One region of the Kitasatospora sp. NPDC052896 genome, then DNA from elsewhere that is predicted to be linked to it. Evidence: predicted binding sites of a transcription regulator. Region 1 holds the regulator's gene; each other region holds the start of a gene.
The links. Region 1 encodes HspR, which represses chaperone genes until heat shock. Its sites were predicted from a motif close to TTGAGNNNNNNNNNCTCAA; they were not measured.
Positions count from the first base shown of each region.

Region 2: dnaK (molecular chaperone DnaK) is a predicted target of HspR. The motif match lies at 1,391-1,409, and genes of this name have one in related genera.
Region 3: lon (endopeptidase La) is a predicted target of HspR. The motif match lies at 1,243-1,261, and genes of this name have one in related genera.

Region 1 covers NZ_JBITZU010000001.1:903,342-906,613, reverse strand. The annotation lists gene ACIGXM_RS04260 (hypothetical protein) at 1-101, shown strand, start outside; gene ACIGXM_RS04255 (helix-turn-helix domain-containing protein) at 162-1,163, opposite strand; gene ACIGXM_RS04250 (heat shock protein transcriptional repressor HspR) at 1,278-1,772, opposite strand; gene dnaJ (molecular chaperone DnaJ) at 1,779-2,930, opposite strand; gene grpE (nucleotide exchange factor GrpE) at 3,021-3,272, opposite strand, start outside.
Region 2 covers NZ_JBITZU010000010.1:105,945-109,216, forward strand. The annotation lists gene dnaK (molecular chaperone DnaK) at 1-1,269, opposite strand, end outside; gene ACIGXM_RS21780 (TetR/AcrR family transcriptional regulator C-terminal domain-containing protein) at 1,457-2,038, opposite strand; gene ACIGXM_RS21785 (hypothetical protein) at 2,434-3,272, shown strand, end outside.
Region 3 covers NZ_JBITZU010000002.1:157,947-161,218, reverse strand. The annotation lists gene ACIGXM_RS06870 (rhomboid-like protein) at 390-1,139, shown strand; gene lon (endopeptidase La) at 1,284-3,272, shown strand, end outside.

The DNA.
Region 1 (3,272 bases):
GGGTGGCGGGCAACTCGTCCGGGGTGGCGCGGACTTCCTCCGTGCAGGTGGTCGCGGCACCGGCGGCCGCGATGAGCCCGGGCGAGTACAACTGGAGCTGACGCCCGCGCCGATCGGTGGTCGCGGTGCGTGATCCGACGGGAAACTCCGGGGCCGGCGGGCTAGGAGTTGTTCGGGGTTCCCGGCGGGTCGCTGGAACGAGCTATCGCGTATCCCAGTTGGAACAGCGACTCGACGTTGTATTCCTCGCGCAGTTCGGCGATGTGCCGGGCGAGAGTTCGCTCACTGATCCCCAGCCGCCGTGCGATCACCCGGTGGTTGGTGCCGTCCAGCAGCAGGTCGACGATGGTCTTGCGTAGTTGCGACACGACCTGTTGGGGAACGGACCGTCCCCCGTCGAAGACCAGTGCGCGCCGCCAGTTGCGCTCGAAGACGTCCTCGGTGAGGCAGGTCACCACGGCCCGGTCGCGGATGAACGCCGCGAGGCTCATGTCGTTCGCCACCGGAATGACGGCCAGTGCCCGGTCCACCACGATCAGCCTGGTGTAGGGCTCGTCCAGGGTGCGGAACTCGCCGCCGGCCTGGGTGACCGTGGCCACGTAGTCCCGGGTGGGCCCGTGGTAGCGGGTGCTCGCGTGGTAGATGGTCCGGGCGGCCACCCCGCGCCGCAGGTCCTGCAGGTCGCTCGCCATGCTGCCGGCGAGTTGCTCCGGAGGCCGCGGGCCACCGGGCTGGGCGGCCAGCACCTCCTCCTTGGCCTTGACCACGGCATGCCGCAACTTCTGGTTGATCAGTGCTTTGCCGCGCACATATTCAATGGTCCCGCCGCCCTGCGACGGGGAATGGAATGCGTCGGCGAGATCCTGGAGTTCGGCCGGCAGGGAGATTGCCCGGGAAAGCATGCCGAGCGCCTGCTGCTGCCAGTCGGTGCTCAGTCGGGTGGCCAGGTGCTTGGGATCCACTGCGACGAGTTGGCCGGGATCATCGAGATCGACCACCAGGAGGCCGATTTGTATCAGCTCGTCGAGGTAGATCTTTTCCGGGACGGTGGCCGTCGCCGGGTCGATCCGGCCGTCCGAGCGGATGATCGACAGATAGAGTTCGCGTGCAGACGACGAAAGGGCAGCCGTGCCGGCAACGGACATGCCTGGCTCGTCCCGCATATTCATCCTCGGCTCCTCACCCCCCGTGCTCCCGGCTGACCAGTCTCGCAGGCCATGAAGCCGCCGGCACCCCCCGGAGGGAGGGTAACCGGCGGCTGATCACTGCTGAGGGGTCTACCTGCGCGGACGCCAGACCACCAGGGCGCTGGACTGCTGGGCCGGCTGGTACGGCACCAGGTCGCGGCGGTAGGAGGCGTGCACCGCGGCCTCCCGGGCCTGGAGCGTGCTGGCGGCGCCCTCCAGCGAGGCGGCCAGCTCGCCGATCCGGGCCTGCAGCGCGGCGACCTGGTTCTCCAGCTCGATGATCCGCTTGATCCCGGCCAGGTTGATGCCCTCGTCCTGGGAGAGCCGCTGCACCTCGCGCAGCTGCTGGATGTCCCGGGCCGAGTAGCGCCGGCCGCCACCGCCGGTCCGGTCCGGGCGGACCAGGCCGAGCCGGTCGTACTGCCGCAGGGTCTGCGGGTGCAGACCGGAGAGCTCGGCGGCCACCGAGATCACGTAGACCGGGGTGTCCTCGGTGAGCGCGTAGCCGGCCGCCGCGGACCGCCGGGGCGGTGGTCCGCCCGGCAGTCCCTCCCCGAGGCCCACGCCGATGGAGTCGGGGTTCATGTCACATCACGCTCCCTCCGCCGCCTTGAAGAGGGCGGCTCGCGGATCCTGAGCAGCGGTGGCCTCGCGGTACTGCTCCAGTGCCGTCAGGGCCTCGCCGGTGGTGTGCTGGGGAACCGTCACCTCGACGGTGACCAGCAGGTCGCCGCGGGTGCCGTCCTTGCGGGTGGCGCCCTTGCCACGAGCCCGCAGGGTGAGGCCGTTCGCGCTGCCCGGGGGCAGCTTGAGCTTGACCGCCGGCCCGTTCAGCGTCGGTACGTCGATGGTGCCGCCCAGCGCGGCCTCCGGGAAGGAGACCGGCACGGTCACCGTGAGGTTGTCGCCCTTGCGCCCGAAGACCGGGTGGCCGTCGACGTGGACCGTGACGTAGAGGTCGCCCGGCTGGCCGCCGCGCTCGCCCTGGGCCCCCTTGCCCTTGAGCCGGATCCGCTGGGCGTCCTGCACCCCGGCCGGGATCCGCACCTGCATGGTGCGGGCCGAGCTGGCCCGCCCGCTGCCGTGGCAGTCCGCGCACGGGTCGTCCACGATCATGCCGCGGCCCTTGCAGTCCCGGCAGGGCTCGGAGAGCGCGAAGGCGCCCTGGCCCCGGCTCACCGTGCCGGCGCCGACACAGGTCGGGCAGACCCGCGGGGTGGTGCCGGCCTTGGCGCCGGTGCCCGCGCAGGAGCGGCAGGCGGCCTGGCTGGTCATTCGCAGCGGGACGGTGGCGCCGTCCACCGCCTCCTCGAAGCTGAGTGTCACCTCGGTCTCGACGTCGGCCCCGCGCCGCGGCTGGGCAGCCCGCCCGCCGCGGTTGAAGAGCCCGCCGAAGACGTCGCCGATGCCGCCCCCGCCGCCGCCGCCCTGGGTGCCGCTGAAGAGATCGCCGAAGTCGAAGCTGTAGCCGCCGCCGTTGGTGCCGCCGCCGCGCAGGCCGCCGGAGCCGAAGAGGCTGCGCGCCTCGTCGTACTCCTTGCGGCGCTTGTCGTCCGAGAGCACGTCATAGGCCTCGGAGATGTCCTTGAACCGCTCCTCGGCCTTGGCGTCGCCCTTGTTGGCGTCCGGGTGGAACTCGCGGGCGAGCTTCCGGTAGGTCTTCTTGATCTCCGCGGTGGTGGCGTCCTTGGGCACACCGAGGACCTTGTAGTAGTCCTTCTCCACGTAGTCCTTCGCACTCACGGCAGCAGCCACCTCCCAGGATGTGTCGATACGGCGCTGCGGAGCCGCGCGTCACGAGTCGTGACGCGCGACCCCGCAGCGCACAGCGTGTCAGTTGTCGGCCGCACCGTCAGCCTCGGGGGCCTCCGGGTCCGGGCCGCCGGTGGACTGACTGCCCGGCTGCGGTTCCGCGACGGCCACCATCGCCGGGCGGATGATCCGCTCGCCGATCCGGTAGCCGGGCTGGAGGACCTGCACACAGGTGTCCTCGGTGACCTCCGAGGAGTAGCTGTGCATCAGCGCCTCGTGCAGGTTCGGGTCGAAGGGCTCGCCCTCCTTGCCGAACTGCTGCAGCCCGAGCTT
Region 2 (3,272 bases), on a different contig from region 1:
GATCTCGCGCTCGCCCTGGAAGACCTGGATCTGCACGGAGGGCTGGTTGTCCTCGGCGGTGGTGAAGATCTCCGAGCGCTTGGTGGGGATCGTGGTGTTGCGCTCGATCAGCCTGGTCATGATGCCGCCCTTGGTCTCGATGCCCAGGGACAGCGGGGTGACGTCCAGCAGCAGGACGTCCTTGACCTCGCCCTTCAGCACACCGGCCTGCAGTGCGGCGCCGATCGCGACGACCTCGTCCGGGTTGACGCCCTTGTGCGGCTCCCGGCCGGTGAGGGACTTGACCAGGTCGGTCACCGCGGGCATCCGGGTCGAACCGCCGACCAGGATCACGTGGTCGATGTCGGAGACGTTGATCCCGGCGTCCTTCACCGCCTGGTGGAACGGGGTCTTGCAGCGCTCCAGCAGGTCCGCGGTCAGCTGCTGGAACTGGGCCCGGGTGAGCTTCTCGTCCAGGTGCAGCGGGCCCTCGGCGGAGGCCGTGATGTAGGGCAGGTTGACGCTCGTCTCGGCGGCGGAGGACAGCTCGATCTTGGCCTTCTCGGCCGCCTCGCGCAGCCGCTGCAGCGCCATCTTGTCCTTGGACAGGTCGACGCCGTAACCGTTCCTGAACTGCTTGACCAGGTGGTCGACGACCCGCTGGTCCCAGTCGTCACCGCCCAGGTGGGTGTCGCCGTTGGTGGACTTCACCTCCACCACGCCCTCGCCGATCTCCAGCAGCGAGACGTCGAAGGTGCCACCGCCCAGGTCGAAGACCAGGATGGTCTGCTCGTTCTCCTTGTCCAGCCCGTAGGCCAGCGCGGCGGCGGTCGGCTCGTTGACGATCCGCAGCACGTTCAGGCCCGCGATCTCGCCGGCCTCCTTGGTCGCGGTGCGCTGGGAGTCGTTGAAGTACGCGGGCACCGTGACCACCGCGTCGGTCACGTCCTCACCCAGGTACGCCTCCGCGTCACGCTTCAGCTTCTGCAGCACCCGCGCCGAGATCTCCTGCGCGGTGTACTGCTTGCCGTCGATGCTGCCCTGCTCCGGGAACCGCCAGCCGGCCTCGCCCATGTGCCGCTTCACCGACCGCGCGGTGCGCTCCACGTTGGTGACCGCCTGCCGCTTGGCGATCTCGCCGACCAGCACGTCGCCGCCCTTGGCGAAGGCCACCACGGACGGTGTGGTCCGGGCGCCCTCCGCGTTGGGGATGACGGTCGGCTCACCGCCCTCCAGGACGCAGACCACCGAGTTCGTGGTCCCCAGATCGATACCGACTGAGCGAGCCATCTCAAGATCTCCCTCCTCCAGTCCGGTGTACCACCGGGCCTGGGCGGACGGCACACCCCCGGTGGCACCCGCCGCCCTCCGCCGAGGGGCGGGCCGCAGCCGCCAGGGGCCCTCATGAAACTTGAGTCCAATGCTATCAAGTTTGCTCGCGAACGCCTGGAGGGTGGCTCCGCGGCCACCTGTCCCGTCAGGTCTGCCGGTCGGCCTGGAGGGAGCTCAGTGTCTGTTCGAAACCGCTGATCAGCGTGGACAGGCCGGTCTCGAAGGCCAGTTCGCTGAAGTCGGACGGGGCGTTCAGCAGGGGCTCCAGGCCGGGCGGAAGTCCGGTGGCCGGCAGTGACGCCGCGCGCGGCAGGCCGAAGTCGAGGGCCGCGCCGGCGAGGAAGTACTCGACGCACTGCACGATCGGCACCAGGTGCTCCTGCGGCCAGCCGGCCTCGCGCAGCACGGCGAAGGCGTTGGCGTAGCCCCGGAGTGCGGCGAGGGACTGGGTGGGACGTGTCACCAGCAGCGGCACCATGTGGGGATGGGCGGCGAACGCGGCGCGGTAGGAGCGTGCCCAGCTGTCCAGCGCGGCCGTCCACGGACGGATGCCCGGATCGAGCTCCATCTCGGCGACGATCAGGTCGCAGATCCCGTCGACGATCTCCTCGCGGCTCGCGACGTAGTTGTAGAGGGACGGCCCCCTGACGCCCAGTCGGGCCGCGATCCGGGTGGTCGACAGGGCCTCCGCCCCCTCCTCGTCGACCAGTGCGAGAGCGGCCCGCATGATCCCCTCCCGGGTCAGCAACGGCCGTGGCGGTCTGCCCATCGCGCTCTCGTCTCGCCTTCTGACCTCGTCGGACCCGGAGTTGGGCCGCGAACGCGGACTAGTGTACGTTCTCGCCCAGGCAAAACTACTGGCTCTAGTTTTAGGGGGGCGCCAGGGGGTTCGCGTCCGGTGTCGCACATCTGACACCGGGTCGGGTCGTGCGGCGCGATGCGCCCCGCGCGGTCCTGGCCGACGGCGGAACCCGGCCACCTCCAGCGCTCTCCCGCGACGTGCCGGAAGCCACCCGGGGTCCTCCCCGCGGTGGGCCTTGCCGACGCCGTATCTGGCATGCCCCTGACACATCGGGGGTGGCCGACCTCCCTGCCCGCCTTACGCCGAAGGTGACCCTCCGCATGTCCACGCGCACCCTCGCGCTGCCCGCGCTCGCCGCGTCCGTCGTCCTCTCGCTCAGCGCCTGCGACCCGACGACGCCGGCCGCCCAGTCCACCGCCGCCGCCCCGGCCGCCGCCGCCTCGGCCGACGCGACCTGGCCGGACACGGCGGCGCCCACCGGAAACCCGGGGGTGACCCTGGTGACCCCGGCCGCCGACCAGGCGTCAGCCACACCGTCGGTGGAGCCCGCCGCCCACCCGAGCGCCTCCGGTGCGTCCAAGCCGGCACCGGCCGATCCGTCCCCGTCCAAGGCGCCCACCGTGGCCGGCACCCCCGACCTCAAGCTGGACTCCTACAACCAGCAGACCGGCAAGGCCGTCCTGGCCGTCGCCGTCGCCGGCGCCGGCAAGGGAGCCACCCCCAGCCCGGCCGCCTCGGCCGCGGCCGCCGCCGCGCTCCAGACCGGCCAGCTGATCGACAGTCCGCCGTCGGCCGCCGCCCCGCACGGCGCGCTGCTCGCGATCACCGGCGTCCAGCCGGCCGGCGACGGGAAGGTGGCGGTCAGCACCCGCCCGGCCACCATCTCCGAACTGCTCGGCCAGACCTGGGCCAACGTCAGGAGCGCCCTCGACCCGCACCAGATCCAGCTCACCCCGAAACTCAAGGACCTCAAGGTCTCCTACGTCCCCAACCCCGACGGCGGCAACGGCTCCGCCTCGGCCGCGCTGGAACTGGACGCGAACGACAGCATCCCGCTGCCCGGCGGCACCAAGGCCACGCTCTCCGGCTCGCTCGAACTCGACCCCAGCGTCCTCTTCTCCTACCAGGGCGCCCACGGAATCCTCGGCGCCGAGCAGGC
Region 3 (3,272 bases), on a different contig from region 1:
CTTCGCAGCGTACGGACAGCAGGTGCACCCCGGTAGGCGGACCGTGGATTTGCGGGCGCACAGGCCCAGGGCCGCACCCCGGGGACGGGCACGGGCCGCTACCTTACCCGGCGATGTCGATCTGCCGTAACGGTGTGTATCTGCTTCGGGGATGGCAGACTCCACGATGTGGGGTGCTTTCCCGGCGGGCTCCCAGCGAGTTCCCAGCGAGCTCCCGGCGCCGGGGGTTGGTACGGACCGGATCCCGAACTCCCGCTCGGAGCAGGGCGGGCCGGATCCTCAGCTGGTTTTCAGATGCGCGCCGTACGGTGGGTGGGATCGGTTGTCGTCCAACGGCGCGCCCCGCGTGGCTGGCGGGGGCGCGAGCGGTCGGACGGAACGGAGGCGCGATGGCACAGCCGGCGGACGAGGCCGGAGACCGCCCGACGGCGGCTCCCTACGCGGCGCTGCGGCTCGGCCTGCGCAGCGGCCCGCTGTTCTGGGTGCTGGCACGGGTGCCGACGCCCCGGCGCAACCCCTTCGCGCTGCTCTACCTGGTCGTGCTGGCCGGCACCACGCTCTTCGCGCACTTCGGCGACCCCGTCCTGGTGCACCAGCTGCAGACCATGTCCAGCACCGACGGGCACCACCTGCTGCACACGCCGCTGCGCTCGCTGCTGATGAGCGGGCTCTGGGTGGCCGGGCCGGTCTGGATGCCCTACCTCTGGGCCTTCGCCTTCACCGTGGCGCCGCTGGAGCGCCGGATCGGCTCGCTGCGGGCCATCGGGGTCTTCGCCGCCGGGCACGTCGTCGGCACGCTGCTCTCGCAGGCCGTGGTGGCGGTGGCGGTGGCCACCGGACACCTCGGCGCGAGCGCCCTGGACGAGCTGGACATCGGGGTCAGCTACGGGGTGCTGTGCTGCCTGGGCGCGTTCAGTGGGCTGCTGCCGGTCCGGGGACGGATCGCCGCGCTGGTCGGGGCCTTCCTGCTGGTCGCGCACCAGATCCTGAGCGACCAGGATCTGGTCACCGCGATCGGGCACCCCACCGCGCTGCTGGTGGGCATCGCGCTCTGGGGGCCGATCCGCCGGCCGCGGCGCCCTCGCGGTCGTCGGCCGCTGCGCGGTCCGCTGCCCCGGCCCGCCCTCGACCGGGTGTAGCCCGCTCTCTTTTCCTCCCCCCTTCTTCTCCCCGCTTCCGGGGCGTCCCGGGCTGATCGCTCAGGGCGAACAAGCGTCGGGGAACATCCTCGGGCACCCCGGCCTTAGTCAGATCGACTCAAGTTCGCTGACTGGGGAGAGATCATGGCATCGACGTCCGCTTCGCTCACCCTGCCCGTGCTGCCGCTCGACGACGAGGTGGTCCTGCCGGGCATGGTGGTGCCGCTGGACCTGTCCGACACCGAGGTGCGTGCCGCCGTCGAGGCCGCCCGGGCCGCCGCGCGGATGTCGGTGGACGGGGGGAAGCCGCAGGTGCTGCTGGTTCCCCGGCTGGACGGCTCGTACGGCGCGGTCGGCACGCTGGCCACCGTCGAGCAGGTCGGCCGGCTGGCCGACGGCGATCCGGCCGCACTGGTGCGCGCGGTGCACCGGGTGCGGATCGGCTCCGGGACGACCGGCCCGGGCGCCGCGCTCTGGGTGGAGACCGTCCCGTTCCGCGAGTCCGTCGTGTCGCAGCCGCTGCCGGGCCGGACGGCCGAGCTGGTCAAGGAGTACAAGGCGCTCTCCGCGCAGTGGCTGCGCAAGCGCGGCGCCTGGCAGGTGGTCGACCGGGTGGCACAGATCGAGGGGGTCGGCGAGCTGGCCGACAACATCGGCTACGCGCCGTTCGCCACCGCCGAGCAGAAGCTCAAGGTGCTGTTGGAGGCCGACCAGACCGCCCGGCTGGAGTTCGCCCTGCAGCTGCTGCGCGACCACCTCGCCGAGGAGGAGGTCAACGACACCATCCGCAAGGACGTCGAGGAGGGCGTGGCCAAGCAGCAGAAGGAGTTCCTGCTGCGCCGCCAGCTGGAGGCGGTCCGCAAGGAGCTGGCCGAGCTGAACGGCGAGCCGGCCGACGAGGAGGGCGACTACCGGGCCCGGGTGGAGGCCGCGGACCTGCCCGAGAAGGTCCGCGAGGCCGCGCTCAAGGAGGTCGAGAAGTTGGAGCGCTCCTCCGACCAGTCGCCGGAGGGCAGCTGGATCCGCACCTGGCTGGACACCGTGCTGGAGCTGCCCTGGAACAGGCGCAGCGAGGACACCTACGACATCGCCGGTGCCCGCGCGGTGCTGGACGCCGACCACTTCGGCCTGGCCGACGTGAAGGACCGGATCGTGGAGTACCTGGCGGTCCGCAAGCGGCGGGCCGACCAGGGGCTCGGCACGGCCGGCGGCGGTGGGACCGGAGCGGCCGTGCCCGGCGCCTCGGTCCAGGGCGGTGGGCGCCGGGCGGGCGGCGCGGTGCTGGCCCTGGTCGGGCCGCCCGGCGTGGGCAAGACCTCGCTCGGCGAGTCGGTGGCCCGGGCGATGGGCCGCGACTTCGTGCGGGTGGCGCTCGGCGGGGTCCGGGACGAGGCGGAGATCCGCGGCCACCGGCGTACCTACGTGGGCGCGCTGCCCGGCCGGATCGTCCGGGCGATCAAGGAGGCCGGGTCGATGAACCCGGTGGTGCTGCTCGACGAGATCGACAAGGTCGGCTCGGACTACCGCGGCGACCCGGCGGCGGCCCTGCTCGAGGTGCTGGACCCGGCGCAGAACCACACCTTCCGGGACCACTACCTGGAGGTCGAGCTGGACCTCTCGGACGTGGTCTTCCTGGCCACCGCCAACGTGCTGGAGGCGATCCCGGAGCCGCTGCTGGACCGGATGGAGCTGGTCCGGCTGGACGGCTACACCGAGGACGAGAAGGTCGTGATCGCCCGTGACCACCTGCTGCCGCGCCAGCTGGAGCGGGCCGGCCTGGGCGTCGAGGACGTCACGGTCGGGGAGGACGCGCTGCGCAGGCTGGCCGGCGAGTACACCCGGGAGGCCGGCGTCCGGAACCTGGAACGGGCGGTCGCCCGGATCCTGCGCAAGGTCGCCGCGCAGAGCGAGCTGGGCGAGCGGGAGCTGCCGGTGGCGATCGGCGCCGAGGAACTGCGCGGGCTGATCGGCCGGCCGCACCACGTGCCGGAGGCCGCGCAGGCGCCGACCGAGCGGCGCACCGCCGTCCCCGGGGTGGCCACCGGGCTGGCGGTCACCGGCGCCGGCGGCGACGTGCTCTACGTCGAGGCCTCGCTGGCCGACGCCGAGACCGGCAGCAGCGGGCTGACCCTG